DNA from 4 places in the Edwardsiella piscicida genome. Region 3 is predicted to be linked to each of the others. Evidence: predicted binding sites of a transcription regulator. Region 3 holds the regulator's gene; each other region holds the start of a gene.
What was found. The regulator CRP, encoded in region 3, controls carbon source genes, mostly activating them, when cyclic AMP is high. The targets are predictions, from matches to a motif close to ATGTGANNNNNNTCACAT.
Positions count from the first base shown of each region.

Region 1: deoC (deoxyribose-phosphate aldolase) is a predicted target of CRP. The motif match lies at 1,872-1,889, and genes of this name have one in related genera.
Region 2: L1P05_RS02400 (NupC/NupG family nucleoside CNT transporter) is a predicted target of CRP. The motif match lies at 1,817-1,834, and genes of this name have one in related genera.
Region 4: L1P05_RS12030 (ABC-F family ATPase) is a predicted target of CRP. The motif match lies at 2,058-2,075, and genes of this name have one in related genera.

Region 1 covers NZ_CP090968.1:531,433-534,858, reverse strand. Annotated here, with positions in the region: gene deoA (thymidine phosphorylase) at 1-713, opposite strand, end outside; gene deoC (deoxyribose-phosphate aldolase) at 822-1,601, opposite strand; gene L1P05_RS02410 (YjjI family glycine radical enzyme) at 2,075-3,426, shown strand, end outside.
Region 2 covers NZ_CP090968.1:527,266-530,691, reverse strand. Annotated here, with positions in the region: gene L1P05_RS02405 (YjjW family glycine radical enzyme activase) at 1-293, shown strand, start outside; gene L1P05_RS02400 (NupC/NupG family nucleoside CNT transporter) at 354-1,619, opposite strand; gene L1P05_RS02395 (TatD family hydrolase) at 1,875-2,663, opposite strand; gene L1P05_RS02390 (patatin-like phospholipase family protein) at 2,663-3,426, opposite strand, start outside.
Region 3 covers NZ_CP090968.1:3,469,611-3,473,036, reverse strand. Annotated here, with positions in the region: gene L1P05_RS15870 (hydrolase) at 1-774, shown strand, start outside; gene L1P05_RS15865 (YheU family protein) at 780-1,004, shown strand; gene crp (cAMP-activated global transcriptional regulator CRP) at 1,356-1,988, shown strand; gene L1P05_RS15855 (YccS/YhfK family putative transporter) at 2,049-3,426, shown strand, end outside.
Region 4 covers NZ_CP090968.1:2,649,562-2,652,987, reverse strand. Annotated here, with positions in the region: gene L1P05_RS12040 (methyl-accepting chemotaxis protein) at 1-384, opposite strand, end outside; gene L1P05_RS12035 (LysR family transcriptional regulator) at 594-1,496, opposite strand; gene L1P05_RS12030 (ABC-F family ATPase) at 2,096-3,426, shown strand, end outside.

The DNA of each region.
Region 1 (3,426 bases), 820 kb from region 3:
AGCGCCGTGGTGCGGCAGCCTGCGCCGTTGGCCACGCCAACGATCGCCTGCGCCAGCGCCTCAGACAGCGCGAACGTCGGCATAAAGGCGCCGGAGCCAACCTTCACATCCATCACCAGCGCATCCAGCCCCTCGGCCAGCTTCTTGGCCAGAATAGAGGCAGTGATCAGCGGGATAGAGTCGACCGTCGCGGTGATATCGCGCGTCGCATAAAAACGCTTATCCGCCGGCGCCAGCGAGCTGGTCTGCCCGATAATGGCGACGCCGACATCGGCGATAATGCTGCGGAAACGGCTGTCGTCCGGGAAAATGTCGAACCCTGGGATCGATTCTAGCTTATCCAGCGTGCCGCCGGTATGCCCGAGGCCGCGACCGGAGATCATCGGCACATAGCCACCGCAGGCGGCGACCATCGGCCCCAGCATCAGTGAGGTCACGTCCCCCACGCCACCGGTCGAATGCTTATCGACAATCGGCCCGTTCAGATTCAGGGACTTCCAGTCCAGCACGGTGCCGGAGTCCCGCATCGCCATGGTCAGCGCCACGCGCTCCGGCATGGCCATATCGTGGAAAAAGATCGTCATCGCCAGCGCGGCGATCTGTCCCTCGGAGATCGTGTTATCCCGGATCCCGTTGATGAAAAAGCGAATTTCTTCTTCGCTCAGCGCATGGCCGTCGCGCTTTTTGCGGATAATTTCTTGAGCCAGAAACAAGGTAACCCCCTGTTAGACTGATTATTAGGCTAGGATCGTCTGCGCGATCCGTGAGAGGTAAATGCCCTTGACGTCAGTCAGGCCGCCCGCAGGCGGCCTGTTCCCGCATCAGTAGCTGCTGCCGGTGCCCTTGGCATCATAGCCTAAGGTCTGCAGCAGGCTAGCCAACAGGCTGGAAGCGCCGAAGCGGAAGTGGCGGCTATCGGCCCACCCTTCACCCAGCAGACGATCGGCCAGCGCCAGATACTGCGCCGCATCCTCCGCCGTACGCACGCCGCCGGCCGGCTTGAAGCCCACGCTCTTCGCCACGCCCATATCGCGGATCACGCTCATCATGATTTCAGCGCTCTCCAGCGTGGCGTTAACCGGCACCTTACCGGTGGAGGTCTTAATAAAGTCCGCCCCGGCCTTAATTGAAATTTCAGACGCTTTACGGATCAGCGCAGCGTCTTTCAGCTCGCCGGTTTCAATAATCACTTTCAGCAAGACATTGGCGGCGGCGCAGGTCTCTTTACAGGCTTTCACCAAATCGAAGCCCACCTGCTCGTTGCCCGCCATCAGGGCACGGTACGGGAAGACCACATCCACTTCATCCGCCCCGTAGGCGATCGCCGCACGGGTTTCCACCAGCGCGATCTCGATATCATCGTTACCGTGCGGGAAGTTGGTCACCGTTGCAATGCGTACGTCCGGCGTACCCTGTTCACGCAGGGTTTTACGGGCGATGGGGATAAAACGGGGATAAATGCACACCGCAGCGGTATTGCCCGCCGGGCTTTTGGCCTGATGACACAGCGCGATCACTTTCTCGTCGGTATCGTTGTCATTCAGGGTTGTCAGATCCATCAGGCGCAGTGCGCGCTGAGCGGCAGTTTGTAACTCGGTCATAATACTCTCCAACTGGCTGAACGCGGCCCATGCCGGTTCAATCAAAAAAAACGGGACGAAGGTTTTAACGGCCTGCGCCGTAAAGCGATCCCACACGTTGGCGAGCGGACTTGGTTCCCTGAAGAGACACCCGGCCACACCGGTATGTCATTGAGATCCATCTCACCGCACACAGCCCTTCTGGTGTGATTATTTGAACACAAAACCTCCGTCATATTTGTGTTCACTGTCACATTAGATGAAAATCAGAATGTAACATAGGATCGCGATATATGATCAATATCACATATAAATCATAACTATCGTCAAAACCGATGCTAACGTGCGAACGCGCGCAGCCCACGGCCTTACACTGACCACGCTCCGCCGTCCGCCGGTGAACCCCGCAGGCGCGACGCCGGGATTTCATACCGTTACAGGACACAGCCCTACGCTCATCCTGATCATCGCTCTCATCGCCATGGACAACGATCATGCCTGAAACCTCTGCCAACGCACTGCACTCGCGCTGTATGGCTATCGCCTGCGATCCCCATCTCTCTGCCCTGCAAAAACGCCACTTCCTTGCGCTGGAGGCCGAAAACGATCTGCCCTACCCCGCCCTACCGGAAGCGGCTCGCCAGGCGCTGGACGAAGGCGTCATCTGCGATATGTTTGAAGGCCATGCGCCCTATAAGCCCCGCTACGTACTGCCGGACTACGCCCGCTTCTTGGCCAACGGCTCTGAGTGGCTGGAGCTGGAGCCGGCGCAGGACTTTGACGACGCGCTCTCCATGTTGACCATCCTGTATCACCATGTCCCATCCGTCACATCTATGCCGGTATTTTTGGGGCATTTAGATCAACTATTGCTTCCATATGTTGGAATTTTAACAGAGAACGAATTATATATCCGCATAAAACGCTTTTGGCGTTATCTGGATCGCACTTTTCCCGATGCCTTTATGCACGCGAACCTGGGACCGTCCGATAACATCCTGACGCGTCTATTTTTACGCGCGGACGCGGAGCTAGCTCAGGTCGTCCCCAACCTGACCTTCCTCTACCACCCTGAGATCACGCCCGCAGAGCGTCTGCAGCAGGCCATTGAAAACATCTGCGCCTGCAGTAAACCGCACATCGCCAACGCGCCGCTGCATGATAATATTTTCACAGCGGGCGGCTACGGCATTGTCAGCTGCTACAACGCGCTGCCGCTGGGCGGCGGCGGCAGCACCCTGGTTCGGATGAACCTGAAAGAGGTGGCCCTGCGCAGCCGGGGAGAGGAGGACTTCTTTACCCGCACCCTGCCTGACTATTGCCAGCGCCAGACCGAGATTCTCCGCGCCCGCAGCGACTTTCTGTTCACCCGCTCCCATTTCTTCAGCCAGAGCTTCCTGGTGCATGAGGGGCTGATCGACGCCCAGCGTTTTGTGCCGATGTTCGGCATCTTTGCCCTGGCGGAGGCGGTCGATATTCTGTGTCAGCAGAGCGGCGTCGCCGCCCGCTACGGTCAGGATGAGGCGGCCAACGCCTTAGGCTATCGGATCAGCGCCTGGCTGGACGCGTTTGTCCGCGCGACCCCGCTCCCCCATGCTTGGCAGCAGCGCGCGCTGCTGCATGCCCAATCCGGGATCAGCAGCGATCGGGGCACGACGCCCGGCGCCCGCCTTCCCTACGGCAGCGAGCCGGATCCGATCGGCCATCTGATGGCCGTCGCGCCGCACCACGCCTATTATCCCGCCGGGATCAGCGACATTCTGACCCTGGATCCCACGGTAAAAAGCAACCCGCAGGCCCTGATGCAGCTGTGCCTCGGCGCGTTCTCCGCCGGGATGCGTGAATT
Region 2 (3,426 bases), 820 kb from region 3:
ATCGGCGCATCCTGCACAGCATTCGCTGGCTGGCGCAGCGGCGACGCCTGGCGGAGCTGCGCCTGCTGGTGATCCCGCAGCACAGCGACTACCTGACCCACATCGATGCACTGGCCGAGTTTATCCTGTCGCTGGGCGATGTGCCCGTACGCCTCAATGCCTTCCATCATCACGGCGTCTATGGTCCGGCGTCAGCGTGGCAGCCCGCCGCAAAGGACGATGTCGAACGACTGGCTCAGGCGCTGGAGACCCGCGGCGTCGGCGCGGTGATCCGCCCGGCGCTCTACCTATAAATAAAAACGCGCCCCGGCCAGTGACGGCGAAGGCGCGTGACCACCTTGCACAGCGCAGGATTACAGCGCCAGGAAGAACCCGGCGATGGTGGCGCTCATCAGGTTGGAGAGGGTACCTGCAGCGACGGCACGCAGGCCGAAGCGGGCAATCTCATGGCGACGCTTCGGCGCCATACTGCCCAGTCCGCCCAGCAGGATCGCCACCGACGAAAGGTTGGCAAAGCCGCACAGCGCGAAAGAGATGATCGCCTTGGTATGGCCGGAAAGCACCTGCAGACCGGCCGCCGCGACCTCGGCATCCGCCTTCAGGTATTCGCCAAAGTTCATATAGGCGACGAACTCGTTAACGATCAGCTTCTGCCCGATGAAAGAGCCGGCGATCTGCGCCTCGTTCCAGGGCACGCCGATCAGGAAGGCGAGCGGAGAGAATACCCAGCCCAGGATCAGCTCCATCGACAGCTGCGGGTAGTTAAACCACCCGCCAATCCCGCCCAACATGCCATTCAGCAGAGCGATCAGGGCGATAAACGCCAGCAGCATCGCGCCGACGTTCAACGCCAGCTGCAGACCCGAGGCCGCACCGGAGGCGGCGGCGTCAATCACGTTGGCCGGACGATCCTCTGCCGCCACCAGCGCGGTAGCATCTTCACGATCGTGGGTCTGCTCGGTTTCCGGTACGATCAGCTTGGCAAACAGCAGGCCGCCCGGCGCCGCCATAAAGGACGCAGCGATCAGATACTCCAGCGGCACGCCCATCTGGGCATAGCCGGCCAGCACCGAGCCGGCAACGGAGGCCAGGCCACCGCACATGACCGCGAACAGTTCGGACTGGGTCATGGTGGCGATATAGGGGCGTACCACCAGCGGCGCTTCGGTCTGACCGACGAAGATATTGGCCGTCGCCGACAGCGACTCGGTACGGGAGGTGCCCAGCAGCTTGTGCAGCGCACCGCCCAGCACGCGGATCACCAGCTGCATGATCCCCAGATAATAGAGCACGGCAATCAGCGACGAGAAGAAGACGATCACCGGCAGTACGCGCAGGGCAAAGACAAACCCGCCGCCGCCGAACAGCTCAAACATCTTGTCGGATACCAGCCCACCGAACATAAACGAAATGCCCTGATTACCATAGGCGATAACGTTTGCTACACCGGTAGACATCGCGCCCAGCATATCGCGCCCAGCGGGCACATACAGCACAAAGGCGCCAAGGCATACCTGAACGGCGAAGGCGCCGGCCACGGTACGCACCCTAATGGCGCGGCGGTTGTTGGAAAGCAGTACGCCGAGCAGGATCAGCGTGACCATTCCCACAACACCCATTAAAAGTTGCATGGTTATTATCCCTGTTGTGTGAGTCTTAATAAGGCTTACACGCCCAATGGCGCAAGCCGTCTCCTGGTGCCAGGCAAAAAACAGGAGGGGTCCATCGCCGGCGGGCGGATTATAACGGGGCATCCGCGATGTTTGCGCGTATTGCTCACAAATTTATACAACTTGAAGCAAGTTAAATTGTTAAAAAGTGATGCATATCACATCATTTAATCGTTTACGCGCGCAAAAAACCGGCGGAACGCGTCAGGAACGCGGGGGGAAGTGAAATAGACGGTGCGTGTTGTCATACAGCGCCTGGGCTATCTGCGCAGGCGTTTCACTGCGCAGCGCACACAGGGCCGCAAAGACCCGCGTCAGCTGCTCCGGACGATTGGGCGCGCCCTGGTAACCGAACAGCGGCATATCCGGCGCATCGGTCTCCAGCAGCAGCGCCTCCAGCGGCAGCGCCGCCACCGCGGCACGGGTCTTGTTCGCCCGTGCGTAGGTAATCGTGCCGCCGACGCCAATCGCATACCCCAAACGCACGAAGGCCTGCGCCTGAGCCAGGCTGCCGGAAAAACCGTGCACCACGCCGGTGCGCATCAGCCGCCGCTGGCGCAGTATCTTCGCCAGCAGATCGTGGCTGCGGCGTGAATGCAGGATCACCGGCAGATCGTAGCGCTGGGCCAGGGCCAGCTGATCCTGCAGCAGGCTCAGCTGACGCGCCGGCTGGCGGACGTCACCGTAGTGATCCAGCCCGATCTCACCCAGCGCGACCACCGCCGGGTCGGCCTGGGCCAGCAGCGTATCCAGCGCCGCAATATCCGTATCCCGATGATGTTCGATGTACAGGGGATGCAGCCCCAGCGCCGCATGCAGCATCGGATAGCGATGGGCCAGCGCCAGCACCGACGCAAAACGGGAGGCCTCGATGCTGGGCACAATGATATCGCCGATCCCCGCCGCCCGGGCGCGATGCAGGCTTGCCGCCTCATCGCCACAGAAGGGGGCAAAGTCAAAATGGCAGTGGGTGTCGATCAGCGCCGCGGCAATCACAGCGTTTCCCCTGCAGGCTGACGCGCGGCTTGGTGGGTCAGCCTCGCCGGGCCATGGGCATGCGCCGGCAGGTCACGCGGTAGCAGCCAGTGCCCAACGGCCGCCAGAAAATAGCGGGCACAGCGCCGTCCCAGATGGTAATCCGTGTTCAGCGATGCCACCGTACTGCCCAAGGCATGGCTCGCCAGCGGCTTGGGGGGGTAAATTTCAAAGATACGCAGACGGCCCGGCGGTTGCTCAATAAAACGTTGGGTGCGACGGTAGCTCTTCTCATGGCGCTGCATCATCCGCACCATCTGCTGCAGGCTGCTCTCGCTGAGCAGAGACTCCATGCGTTTCACCCAGCGGGGCGTATAGAACATCTGAGACGGCACGGTGCGTATCACCACGATGGTATCAGCGCCCAGTCGGTACGCCTCGCGCACCGGCACGGCGTCGGCGATGCCGCCGTCCTGGTAGACCACGCCGTCCAGCTCCACCCCGCTGCGGTAAAAGCCGGGGATGGCGCTGCTGGCCTTGATCACCTGCAGCCAGCTATCGCGCTGCGCCGGAAAATAGGCCGCGCTAAAGTCATCGCTACGGCTGGCGACCATATAGAACTGGCGCTGCTGTCCCAGCATACGCTCGGCGCGATCGAAGGCCAGCGGCATCTCGCGGTGGGTACAATCCACCAGCCAATCCAGATCAATGAGATGGCCGCCGCGGACAAAGCGCAGCGGGTTAAAAAACTCGCTGCGGGTGGTATAGCGCGTAATCACGC
Region 3 (3,426 bases):
GGGCTGGAGGGCAGCGTGCATAGCCCCTATGCCCACGGCCTGCTGCACGCCTGTCGGGAGGCGGGCTGGCTGGCGGTCGTGATGCACTTTCGCGGCTGCAGCGGTGAGCCCAACCTGACGCCGCGTTTCTATCACTCCGGCGAAACCGGGGACGCGCGCTTTTTTTTGGCGTGGCTGCGACGCACCTTCGGTCAGGTGCCCACCGCGGCGGTCGGGTTCTCCCTGGGCGGCAATATGCTGGGCTGTTATCTGGCCGAAGAGCAGGCACAGGCCCCGCTGGAGGCAGCGGTGATGGTCTCGGCGCCGCTGATGCTGTCGGCCTGTGCGGCGCATCTGGAGCGCGGCGTGGCGCGGATTTACCAGCGTTACCTGTTACATGAGCTTAAGCAGAGCGCCCGACGTAAGCTGCGCCGTTATCCGGAGATGCTGGATCTCGATCCGCTCCAGCTGCGGCGTATGCGTAGGCTACGCGAGTTTGACGATCAGATCACCGCTCGCCTGCACGGGTTTCGCGATGCGGATGACTACTATCGGCGCTGTAGCGCCCTGCCGCGGCTGTCGACGATCCGCCAGCCGCTGCTGATCATTCAGGCACGCGACGATCCCTTTATGACGTCGGCGGTGATCCCGCCGTTGGGATCGCTGCCGTCCAATATCGAATACCAGCTGACGGCGTTTGGCGGCCACGTCGGCTTTATCGGCGGTACGCTGCGACATCCCTTCCCGTGGCTGGAGCAGCGCATTCCTGCCTGGTTAGCCCCCTATTTGGAGTAAAACGCGTGATCATTCCTTGGCAACAGATTGCCCCAGAGACGCTGGATAGCCTGATCGAGGCTTTTGTCCTGCGAGAGGGGACTGACTATGGCGAGCAGGAGAGGAGCCTGACGCAGAAGGTGGAGGATGTGCGGCGTCAGCTGCAGTGCGGTGAGGCGGTCGTGGTATGGTCCGAGCTGCATGAAAGCGTCAATATTATGCCGCGCAGCCAGTTTAAGGGCGCGGATTAGCGCACGTTGGCGTATTTTCCCGCGCGGCGCCCGGCGCCGCGCTGTGCAAATAAAAAGCAAAAACGTCGCAGGCGGAGAAAAAACGGCGGCGAACAGTGAGCTATTCCATGCTGAAGCGAGACAGTGCGAGACAGTAAGGCCAAGCTATGCTACAAACTAAGCCGACATGCACCTTTAATGGAATGAAGCGGGTATAGATCAAGATCGCCGGGGATCATCTCCCTTAGGCTATGGAAACTATATTCGACAAGTGCAGTGCTATAGCAGGTTACTAGGCAGTTTCCCGGCCCCGTCCGGCGGGGGGTGCGTTTGGCGCACCGGGGATGCGATAACAATAGAGGATAATAGCGAATGGTTCTCGGCAAACCGCAAACAGATCCAACTCTCGAATGGTTCCTGTCCCATTGCCATATTCACAAATATCCGTCCAAAAGTACCTTGATTCACCAGGGTGAAAAAGCGGAGACGCTTTATTACATCGTAAAGGGATCTGTAGCGGTACTGATTAAGGATGAAGAGGGTAAGGAGATGATCCTCTCCTACCTGAACCAGGGCGACTTCATTGGCGAGCTGGGGCTGTTTGAGGAAGGGCAGGAGCGCAGCGCCTGGGTGCGGGCGAAGACCGCCTGTGAGGTGGCTGAAATTTCCTACAAGAAATTCCGCCAGCTGATCCAGGTTAACCCGGATATTCTGATGCGTCTGTCTGCCCAGATGGCGCGTCGTCTGCAGGTCACGTCAGAGAAAGTCGGTAACCTGGCCTTCCTGGATGTGACGGGCCGTATTGCCCAGACGCTGTTGAATCTGGCCAAGCAGCCGGATGCGATGACGCACCCGGACGGCATGCAGATTAAGATCACCCGTCAGGAGATCGGCCAGATCGTGGGCTGCTCTCGTGAAACGGTAGGACGTATTCTGAAGATGCTGGAGGATCAGAACCTGATCTCGGCACACGGTAAAACCATCGTCGTCTACGGGACGCGTTGATTTTGCGCCCGCGCCGCACGGGCGGCGCGGAATCTTCAACCCATCCCCAGGATGGTGCTCATGTGGCGGCGGTTTATCTACCACCCGGAAGTGAACTATGCACTGCGCCAGACGCTGGTTTTGTGTCTGCCGGTGTTGTTCGGGCTTATGGTAGGCCAGCTGCAGCAGGGGCTGCTGTTTTCTCTGGTACCGGTCTGCTGCAATATCGCCGGTCTTGATACCCCCCATAAACGCTTCTTTAAACGCCTCGCGGTGGGCGGCACCCTGTTTGCGCTCGGCAGCCTGTTACTGCAGATGGCCCTGCTTTGGTCGGTGCCGCTGCCGCTGGCTATGCTGCTTTTGGCGCTGCTGTTTGGCGTCAACGGCGAGATCAGTCCGCTGCACGCCCGTTTACTGCCGGCAACGCTGGTCGCCGCCATCTTTACCCTTAGCATGGTGGGGATGGTGCCTATCTGGCAGGGGCCGCTGCTGTATTTGGTCGGTACGATTTGGTACGGCGCCTTCACCTGGTTTTGGTTTGTCCTGTGGAAAGGGCAGCCGATCCGCGAAACCCTGAACCAGCTGTACCTGGAGCTGGCGGATTACATTGAGGCCAAGTACAGCCTGCTCACGCAGCACAGCGATCCGCAGACGGCGCTGCCGCCGCTGCTGAACCGCCAGCAAAAGGTGATGGATCTTATCAGCGTGATCTATCAGCAGATGCATATGCTGTCCCTGGTCCATAACCCGGAATATAAGCGGTTGGTGCGCTACTTTCAGGTGGCGCTGGATCTACAGGAGCATATTACCGTCAGCCTCTCCCAGCCGGAGGAGGTGCAAACTCTGGTGGAACAAAGCCAGGCCGAGGCGATCATTCGCCGCAACGCGCAGGTGGTGGCCGGGCGTCTGCGGGTACTGGCGGATGACATCCTGTACCACCGCTACCCGCAGCATTTCTCTATGCGCAGCGAGGTGTCGGCGCTGGAAAAGCTGGCCAGCCGCTACCCGGAGAATCCGGTTGGGCAGTTCTGTCTGCACCATTTTAGCCGAATGGCGCGTCTGCTGGAGCGGCAGCGTCCGCTCTATCAGCGCCAGCTGATGGCGACCCAGCAGCGTCTGCCGTTCTGGCCGGCGCTGCGCGCCTACTGCTCCCTGAAGTCGGGCGCGCTACGCAACGCGCTGCGCCTGGGGCTGACGCTGGCGGCCGGCGGCGGGCTGGGGATCCTGCTGGCGCTGCCTAAGCCCTATTGGATCATGCTGACCACCATGCTGGTGATCCAGAATGGCTATAACGCGACGCGGGTGCGTATTCAGCACCGGGCGATGGGCACCTTTGCCGGTCTGATCATCGCCGCCGGTCTGCTGCAGCTGACGCTGAGTGAATATGTGATGCTGCTGGTGATGCTGCTGGTGACGCTGGGCGCCTACCTGGTGCTGCGGAAGAATTACGGTCTGGCGG
Region 4 (3,426 bases), 820 kb from region 3:
CGCTTTGCCATACAGACCGCGTACTTTTTCGGCGCGGCCGTTATCGTGGCCGCTGCTGAGGGAGAGGCTGTAGAAGTTCTCCATCTCTTTATCGACGTTGCTGAGCTTCTGCAGCAGGTTGCCGAGGGAGACGCGGGCGTTGCCCTCATCGCTGTGGGCGCTCAGCGCCAGGGCATCCTTCATGATCTCTTCGCGGATCTGGGTAATGGAGGCATAGGCGCGGTCCATCGCCATAATTTGGTTGAAGCCGCTGGAGATTTGATCGAGGCGGGTGTCGGTGCTGGAGGCATCGCGCAGACTCCAGATGCCGGAAAAGATCTGCAGGCCGCAGAACAGGGCCAGAACGGCCATCAGTCCCCGTGAAATTTTCAATCGTTCAAACATATCTAACCTGTCGTGAGCAGTAATGGAGTCAATGTCCGGCGCGCAGAGGTACCGAGGCCGGAAAAAGGTGTGCTATTACTGTCGGTTGATAGTGTAAAAACTTTAATGGTTTAGCTAATTAATTAAATGTGGCGTGTAAGGATAACGTGGCGATCCCAGCGCAGAACGAGTCGCATTGACCGTTCTGCGGTAGGATAAAACGGACGCCATTAATCGCCAAACAACGTGGGATGAAGGTCGCCATTCAGCAGGCGTTCTCGCCACCACTGCACGGCGCGTCCGGCCTTGGCGTGGCGCCAGCCGACGTAGGCCACCTCGCGCGGGGGGGTAAACGCCAGGGGCGGCGCGCAGAGGCGCCGCTGCGTCAGGTAGGGGCGCGCGGCGTGTCGCGGCAGGTAGCCGGCCCCCGCGCCGCTAAGCAAGAGGCTGATTTGGTATGCCGCGTCATAGACCACGATATGCTGCGGCGTCTCCTGCCCCGCGGCGGCGGGGCTGACGGCGAGCCTGTCGCCCATCACGATGGTTCGCTGCTCGCCGAGCTGCTGTGGCGTCAGCGGGTGCGCGCAGCGGTTCAGGGGATGGTCGGGTGCCACCGCCAGCAGGGTATCGATATAGCCCAGGCTCTGATAGGTGTAGCCGCCGTTTTCCGGCAGCTGGGGGGCCGTGCCAATGATGATATCGGCCATGGCGCCGCGCTCGCCGCCTGCTCCGCTCTGCGTCGGCGCATGGGGCATCAGGTGCAGGCGGGTATGACGGTGTGCCTGAATGAAGGCATCGATCACCGGGTGCAGGGTGTGCGGCAGGATATAGCCCTCCAGCGCCATGAACATCTCCATCTCCCAGCCCGACTCCAGCAGCGTCGCCTGGCGCTCTAGCTCCTGCGCCTCGTTCAGCAGGCGGCGCCCCTTTTCCAGAATGATGCGCCCGGCGCGGGTAAAGCGCGCGCGGTGGCCGCTGCGGTCGAGCAGCTGTAGATTCAGGTTACTTTCCAGCTTTTGTACCATGTAGCTCAGGGCGGCGGGGGTTTTATACAGCGACTGGGCGGCCGCCGCGAAGCTGCCGTGTCGATCAAGCGCATCGAGGATCAGCAGCACCTCCAGATTTATACGCATAGGCGGCTCCGTCCGGGGCGCGTCGCGCGCCGGTGGTCGATGCGCTTTTCGTCATGCGTGAAAAGGGCATGGCCCATCAGCAAAATACGGAAAGTGAATACGGATAAACGCCGATTTATTTTTTTATTCGATACTTTAGATAAAAGAAAGACTTTCATCTTGCCATAACGCAAATTAATTATCATATATCCCTTTGAATAGCTATGCAGATATATCTGTATATTTATTTTGGTGTGGTGATTAAATATAAAGCCCGCGGGTTACTATTTGCGCGGAGTGATTAATGTTTTGCCGTCAGTGTAATAAATTTTATTTTCTTTTTATTCTAAATAGAAAGTATTAATGAGCTGCCCCGTAAATATATGCTAATTATTAATTGAGTGCGACGCTATTGGCGCTGTCGCAGAGAATAATCTTTTTTATTTTGTCCGATCGCTTATTGGTCGCACACGAAATATGTCGTGGACGCCGGCGGGGCGCGGGTCTCCCGCGAGCGCGGCGGGGGGGGGGGGCGCCATCGCGCCGCGCAGTGGACGACATTTGTGCTGCGTTTGTGGCATAATGTGAACAAAATCACGTTAACCTATTGAGATTGCGCTGTGCTGATAAGTAACAACATCACCATGCAGTTTGGCAGTAAGCCGCTGTTTGAGAATATTTCTGTCAAATTTGGCGGTGGAAACCGCTACGGTCTGATCGGCGCCAACGGCTGCGGAAAGTCTACGCTGATGAAGATCCTCGGCGGCGATCTGCAGCCGACGGCCGGGAACGTCGCGCTGGATCCGAATGAGCGTCTGGGTAAGCTGCGTCAGGATCAGTTCGCCTTTGAAAAATACAGCGTGATCGATACGGTCATCATGGGGCACCAGGAGCTGTGGGCGGTGAAAGAGGAGCGCGATCGTATCTACGCGCTGGCGGAGATGAGCGAAGAGGAGGGATACCGCGTCGCCGATCTGGAGGTCGCCTACGGTGAAATGGACGGCTACAGCGCCGAGGCCCGCGCCGGTGAACTGCTGCTGGGCGTCGGCATCCCGGTCGAACAGCACTATGGCACCATGAGCGAAGTGGCGCCGGGCTGGAAGCTGCGCGTGCTGCTGGCGCAGGCGCTGTTTTCCGATCCGGATATCCTGCTGCTCGACGAACCGACCAACAACCTGGATATCGATACTATCCGCTGGCTGGAGACGGTGCTGAACGAGCGCAACAGTACCATGATCATCATCTCCCATGACCGCCATTTTCTGAATATGGTGTGCACCCATATGGCCGATCTGGACTACGGCGAGCTGCGCATTTACCCGGGCAACTATGATGACTATATGACGGCGGCCACCCAGGCCCGCGAGCGCCTGCTGGCGGACAACGCCAAGAAAAAGGCGCAGATCGCCGAGCTGCAGTCGTTCGTCAGTCGCTTTAGCGCCAACGCCTCTAAGTCGCGTCAGGCTACCTCGCGCGCCCGTCAGATCGATAAGATCAAGCTGGACGATGTGAAGGCCTCTAGCCGTCAGAACCCGTTCATCCGCTTCGAGCAGGAGAAAAAGCTGTTCCGCAACGCGCTGGAGCTGACGGACCTGAGCAAAGGCTTCGATAACGGCCCGCTGTTCAGCGGGGTGAAGCTGCTGCTGGAGGCCGGCGAGAAGCTGGCGGTGCTGGGGACCAACGGCGTCGGTAAATCCACCCTGCTGAAAACCCTGGTTGGCGATCTGACGCCGGACGCCGGCGGCGTCAAGTGGGCTGAAAACGCCCAGATAGGCTACTACGCGCAGGATCACGAGTATGAGTTTGAACAGGATATGACCCTGTTCGACTGGATGAGCCAGTGGCGCCAACAGGGCGATGACGAGCAGGCCGTGCGCGGGTTCCTCGGTCGTCTGCTGTTTAGCCAAGAGGACATCAAAAAGTCGGTTAAGGTGCTCTCCGGCGGTGAGAA